Regions from separate parts of the Vibrio sp. JC009 genome, predicted to be linked through region 1. Evidence: riboswitches for the same ligand, from Rfam matches in the RefSeq annotation. Region 1 holds a riboswitch; the other holds the start of a gene.
What was found. Region 1 has a riboswitch for thiamine pyrophosphate ahead of thiB (thiamine ABC transporter substrate binding subunit). Riboswitches for the same ligand answer to the same signal wherever they lie in the genome.
Positions count from the first base shown of each region.

Region 1 (3,409 bases):
CAAAGCTGGTAAAGCAGAGCATAAACACCAGCCCGCAAATCTGCGGAAGCTGCTGGCGGATACGCGGCCACTCCACCCATTTAAATTTATACCAGTGACTCATTCCAAGGTGCGCACAAAGCTTATGCTGCTCCAGCGGAATACTCTCCAGCGACTGCAGAAACAGACGGCTGGCGTAGGGAAGATTAAAAAACACATGAGCCAGCAATATACCGTTCAGACCATAGATGGAAAACGGCAGTTTCTTATCAAACCAGACAAACAGCTCCGCCAGCAAACCACTGTTACCGTAAATAGCCAGAAGGCCAAACACCCCAACCAGAACAGGCAGCACCAAAGTAGAAGCAAAAAGTTTAAGCAGCAGTTTCTTTCCCCGAAACTCTCTGCGAAACAGAGCATGAGCCACAGGTATCGCCAGCACCACACTTATCAGGGTAGAAAGAAAAGCCTGATAGAAACTGAACTTAGTTACATGCCGGTAGTAGGGGTCCGCCCAGATATGGGTAATATCCAGGGAAGGGGAATGGGTCAGCAGAGCAGAAAGGGCAGAAACGACGAAGGCCAGGATGATAAAGGCTATGAGTAGGCCGGATATTGGGGTTTTCTGCATAGGTAAATTATGACTCTATGGTGACTGGTTAGAATTTGGGGCTATGGGGCTATGGGGCTATGGGGCTATGGGGGACCGTACCCTATAGCCCTATTACCCTCAAGGGCGGAGCCCGTCCCTATAGCCCTAATCCCTCTATTTTATACTCGCCCTCTGCCATTCCCTAATCCACCCTTTCCTGTTCTCCTTCACCTCTTCCGGTGTAAAGGTTAGAGATGTTTTAGGCAGAGTCAGGGTATCAAAGCCTTGCGGAAGACTGGTGTCGGTTACCGGGTACATCCAGTTGCCGGTTGGGATTGTGTTCTGGAATTCATCGCTCAGGATAAAGCTCATAAACTTATCCGCCAGTTTTTCGTTCTTTGAGCCCTTCACTTTGGCTGCCACTTCTACCTGCATATAGTGACCTTCAGCGAAATCTGCTGCGGCATATGCAGAGTTACTTTCAGCAATCAGGTGGTAAGCCGGGGAGGTGGTGTAGGAAAGCACCATATCTGACTCCCCTTTCAGGAACATGGAGTAGGCTTCCCACCAGCCTTTGGTTACTGTTACTTTTTTCTTATCCAGTTGCTGCCAGGCTTTTGCTACGTCATCACCGTAAACAGACTTCATCCAGAGCATCAGGCCCTGCCCAGGCGTGGAAGTACGCGGATCCTGATAAATCACCTTCAGGTCGTCGCGCTCTTCAACCAGTTCTTTCAGGCTTTTTGGTGGATTGGTCAGTTTTTCTTTGTTGTAGACGAAAGCAAAGTAGCCATAGTCAAAGGGAACAAAAGTGCTGTCAGACCAGCCGTCAGGCAAAGTAACGGCCGCAGTGTCCACAGAGTGCTCAGCTAAAAGACCGCTGGCTTTAGCCTCAGCCATAAGGTTGGTATCAAGGCCAAGGATGATATCCGCTTTGCTGGATTTACCTTCCAGACGAAGACGGTTCAGAATAGAAACGCCATCATCAAGGGCTACAAATTCAAGATCGCAACCGCACTGTTCTTCAAAGGCTTTCTCTATTTTAGGGCCAGGGCCCCACTCTGCTGAAAAAGAGTCATAGGTATAAACTGTCAGCTTATTGTCTGCTGCCAGAGCCGAAAATGAGGTTGCAAGTGCTAATGCGGAAATAGTGTATTTCACTGGACGCTCTCCTTAAATGAGCGGCACAGGGATGAGGAGGAATGCTGTACAGATTCTTGCTCAATTCCTACGCCAGTATTATCTGGTTCAGGTCTACGGGTATTCTCTCAGCCAGCCAAGTTGGTCAGCACCCCGTTGAGTTATGGTTCCTGCAATTTTCAGTCATTGAATATTACAGGAGCTATGGATTGTAATGCGGAAATATAATCAGAGCTAATATTTCTTTTAATCTCTTTGATCGTAGCCCCAGCGTGACACCAACTGCTGATCAATGCCGAGGTGATCTAAGATTCTTGCCACCATAAAATCAACCAGATCATCAATGCTTTGCGGCTGATGATAAAAACCCGGTGCAGCCGGCATTATAGTCACGCCCATCTGAGACAGCTTATGCATATTCTCCAGATGTAAGGTTGAAAACGGCGTTTCGCGCACCACCAGAAGGAGCTGTCCCCGCTCTTTCATCACCACATCGGCAGCGCGTTCAATCAGATTATCCGACATACCGTGAGCAATCGCCGCCACACTGCCTGCCGAACACGGGCACACTACCATCTGTTTTGGCGCAGCACTTCCGGAAGCCACCGGAGAAAACCAGTCTTCTTTGCCACAGACAACCAACTTCTCAGCATCACAGTTCAGATGCTTAACCAGCGCCTCTTTCATCGCATCCGGGTTTGCCGGGAGTTTCAGGTTTTCTTCCGTAGCAAGAACAACCCGCGCAGCCGATGAAACCAACAGGTATACCTGATAGTCCGCTTTTAGCAGGCATTCTAAAAGGCGAAGTCCGTATGGGGCTCCGGAGGCTCCGGTAAAGGCCAGGGTGATTTTCTTGTGAACCTTACTCACTCACACCTCCCAAAGCCAACAAACGACCTCTGCACCCTCGTTCCCACGCTGGAGCATGGGAACGAGAACTTACATACGGCCTGCCGCCTGCCGCCTGCCGCCCGTCATTCATTTCAACGCCTCCAGCAGCTTCCCGTGAATCCCGCCAAACCCGCCATTACTCATCACCAAAACCTGATCGCCCGGCTTAGCTTCAGCTACAATCTGAGCCACCAGATTATCAATATCATCGGAAACATAAGCAGGCTGACCGCAATGAACAGCAATATCCTCTACCGACCAGTCGATATTTTCCGGCTGGTAAAGGTAAACAGAATCCGCCTGGGCTAAAGATGCCGCCAGAGTCTCTTTATGCACACCCATTTTCATTGTTGCTGAGCGTGGCTCAAGAACCGCGATTATTTTCTTCTCTTCCACCTTATTGCGAAGGCCGCCAAGCGTCAGCTCAATCGCTGTCGGGTGGTGAGCAAAGTCATCATAAACCGTAACACCACCGACTTCTCCCTTAAGCTCCAGACGGCGTTTAGTATTGATAAACTTAGCCAGAGCCTCACAGGCAAGATCCGGCGTAACGCCCACATGACGGGCAGCGGCTATCGCCATCAGCGCGTTATTTACATTGTGGTCACCCACCAGCTCCCAGTTTACTTCACCAACATGACTTCCCTGGAACAGCACCTTAAACCGGCTACCATCTTTATTGATTTTCTCAGCCTGCCAGTCCTGCCCTTCACCGGAGAACTCTTTTTCACTCCAGCACCCCATTTCCAGAACTTCCTGAATGGCGGTTTCTGATTCAGGCGCAAAGATACGTCCGTTCCCCGGAAC
Region 1 covers NZ_CP092106.1:309,319-312,727, reverse strand. The annotation lists gene thiP (thiamine/thiamine pyrophosphate ABC transporter permease ThiP) at 1-610, opposite strand, end outside; gene thiB (thiamine ABC transporter substrate binding subunit) at 746-1,732, opposite strand; TPP riboswitch at 1,780-1,877, opposite strand; gene L3Q72_RS01550 (flavin prenyltransferase UbiX) at 1,958-2,581, opposite strand; gene mpl (UDP-N-acetylmuramate:L-alanyl-gamma-D-glutamyl-meso-diaminopimelate ligase) at 2,690-3,409, opposite strand, start outside.

Region 2 (3,409 bases), on a different replicon from region 1:
CGGTACAGATACGGTTGCAGAAATGGCGTTTGCTCATATTATGCATCTGGCGCGTAATGTGGCTGCCAATAGTAATGATGTCAGAGATAATCTGGGCTGGACCAACAATATTGAGTGGACTTACTGGCTGAATCCTCAAATTGAACTGGCTGGAAAAACAATCGGTATTGTCGGCTTTGGCAATATTGGTCAGCGGGTTGGTGAAATTGCAGCTGCCTTTAAGATGAAAGTCATAGCACACGATGAGTATGCTCAGTCGTTTCCTAAGTATGAGCATACTATGCTGGATCTGGACTCTGTGCTGTCTCAGGCTGACTTTGTTTCCCTGCACTGTCCGGCACTGCCTGCAACTACCAACTTTATGAATGCGCAGAAGTTTGAGCTGATGAAGCCGGGCGCTTTCCTGATCAACACTTCGCGTGGCCAATTAGTGGTTGAAGAAGATCTGGCGGATGCTCTGAACTCAGGTGCAATTGCCGGTGCTGCACTGGATACCTTATGGCAGGAGCCCCCTCAGGCCGATAACCCATTGCTGACAGCAAAAAACTGTACCATTACCCCGCATATTGCCTGGGCGACTCTGGATGCACGCATGCGGATAATGAATATGGTTGCGGGTAACATTCAGTCATTCCTCGATGGGGCTCCTCAAAACACGGTCTGACAGAGGATAAAAAATGCAAATTGAACGTTTTACATTTGGCACTTTTTATAATCAGAGTGTCAGCAGGATAGTATTGTCTAATGAAAACGGGATGTCGGTATCTGTTCTGGAACTTGGGGGGATCATCAATCAGCTCCATGTTCCGGATGATAAGGGTGAACTTGCTGATGTGGTATTAGGGTTTGATAGTCTCAGCCCTTATACCAGAGACAATCACTACTTTGGTGCCATGATCGGACGGGTGGCCAACCGGATAGAAGGGGCTGAGTTTAACCTTGATGGGGAAACCATCAGGGTTAACGGCAATGCCTATGCGGGAAAACACTGTGTTCATGGTGGCCGTTTTGGTTACCACCGTCGCGTATGGCAAGAGGTTGAGTCATCTCAGAGCGACAGTGAAGTCTCAGTAACCTTAAAGCTGCTGGATGCCGATGGGGAAGAAGGCTTTAAGCATAATGTTGAGGTTCTGGCGACTTACACCTTAACCAACAGCAATAAGCTGACGCTCAGTTACAGCGCGACAGCGGACGGGCCAACGCCAATCAGCATGACCGCGCACAGCTACTTTAACCTTTTTGGTCATGAAAACGGCTCAGTGAAAGACCACAGTCTGACCATCTTTGCCGATAAGCTGCTTGAGCAGAAGGAAGACCGGATCCCAAGTGGAAATCTTATTTCTGTTAAAGGAACTGAGTTCTGTTTTGGCAGGCAAACTCTGCTAAGGGAAGGGGTAGAAAAAGGGCTGGAAATCAATCACTCCTATGCCTTCGGACATCCGGAAACTTGCACCGGTGATCTTAAGAAAATGGCAAGGCTGGAAGCGGGCGGACGCGTGTTAACCGTCTTCTCGAATGAGAAAACGCTGCACTTTTATAACGGTCATAATCTGGATGGGATTGACGGAAAGGGAGAGGCTTATTATCCAAGGTATGCAGGCCTTTGCCTGGAGCCTAAAGGTTATGTTAACGGGATTAATGAGCCTAATTTCCCGTGTACCGTGATTGACCCGTCAACCAGCTATGACCACACTATCGTGTATGACTTTAGCCAATAAAAGCTTAAATCAAAGAGTTGTAAAAAGTTATACCAGAGCGTAGACTCTAAAACTTATTAGTCGGGGAGCGAAAGCTGAGACTGCATTGTGCAGGACCCGTTGAACCTGATTCAGTTAATACTGACGTAGGGAACTAACTTCACTGTAGTCTTATTCCGATCTGTACACTTTAGATCCGGTTTGACCTCAGACGAATGGTATTCCCTGCTTTTAAAAGGAGTACCCAATGTCTGAATCCACATCTGTAAAACCAACAAAGCCAATAGTTCTGACCATTGCCGGTTCAGATTCCGGAGGTGGCGCGGGTATTCAGGCTGATATCAAAGCTATCTCTGCCACAGGCAGCTACGCCTGTTCGGTAATTACCGCGTTGACGGCGCAAAATACTCAGGGTGTAACAGATATCATGCCTGTTCCTGCCGGTTTCGTTGCTGCTCAGTTGGATGCCGTTTTTCAGGATCTGGATATCCGCGCGGTAAAAATCGGTATGCTGGCGGACAGCAATATCATTCGTTTGATCGCAGAAAAATTAAGACAGTATCAGCCACAGCATGTGGTACTTGACCCTGTTATGGTCGCAACCAGCGGTGATCCTCTTATTGAAGAAGAGGCGATAGCAACCCTGAAACAAGAGCTGTTGCCGCTTGCCACATTGATAACGCCCAATCTGCCGGAAGCTGCCAAGCTCATAGACCAGGAGTTGCCAACTCAGCAAGAACAGCTGGATTCATTTTTAGATCAGCTACATCAACTGGATACCCGCTCAGCACTGATAAAAGGCGGGCACTTATTTGAGTCATCCAATAGCGACGATTACCTGCTAAGCAAAGGCGAACCCGTGCAGGTTTTTTCCGGCAAGCGGATTGAAACCCGGAACACCCACGGTACTGGTTGCACTCTTTCTTCCGCAATTGCCTCCTACCTTGCTCAGGGGCAGGCACTAACCGACGCCATATCCTCTGCTAAAACCTATATCACCACAGCTTTGCAGCACGCCGATGAGCTGAATGTGGGGCAGGGGCATGGTCCGGTCAATCACTTCTATATGATCTAAATATTTTCAGAAACAGTAAAGGAATAAGGTCCGAATAATGGATATCAGAAATCATGTTTGTCAGGCGCTTGAAACGCTCCGAGCGCAGAAACCGCTGGTGGTCAATATCACGAACTATGTGGTGATGAATAACACAGCCAATGCACTGCTTGCCGTTGGTGCCTCGCCAATTATGGCGCACTCGCGCCGTGAGATGGAAGAGATGGTGGCGATTGCTGGTGCGCTGGTGATCAATATCGGCACGCTGGATGAGGTCTGGATTGAGCGTATGTGTTTTGCCATTGAGCTGGCCAACAGAGCAAACAAGCCGGTGGTGCTGGATCCGGTTGGTTGCGGTGCCAGTCAGCTTCGCACTGAAACCGCTCAGGCGTTTATGCAGTTAGCCGAGTCACTGACGATCCGGGGCAACAGCGCAGAGATCATCGCCCTTTCCGGAATGGATGCACAGTCAAAAGGCGTGGATAGCCTGGATTCAGGTTCGCGCGCGGTTGAAGCGGCGAAGAAGATTCTGGCAAAGAAAAACTGCCGGATTGTTATTTCAGGTGAAACAGACTACGTGGTTACTCCTGAAGCGACTTACCAGTTAAATAACGGTGACGCCATGATGCCGTTTATCACCGGAATGGGCTGCAGCTTA
Region 2 covers NZ_CP092107.1:662,626-666,034, reverse strand. The annotation lists gene L3Q72_RS17920 (D-2-hydroxyacid dehydrogenase) at 1-664, shown strand, start outside; gene L3Q72_RS17915 (aldose epimerase family protein) at 678-1,718, shown strand; TPP riboswitch at 1,770-1,867, shown strand; gene thiD (bifunctional hydroxymethylpyrimidine kinase/phosphomethylpyrimidine kinase) at 1,945-2,772, shown strand; gene thiM (hydroxyethylthiazole kinase) at 2,810-3,409, shown strand, end outside.
Region 2: it holds a riboswitch for thiamine pyrophosphate, as region 1 does, so the genes downstream of both, thiD (bifunctional hydroxymethylpyrimidine kinase/phosphomethylpyrimidine kinase) here and thiB (thiamine ABC transporter substrate binding subunit) in region 1, are expected to answer to the same signal.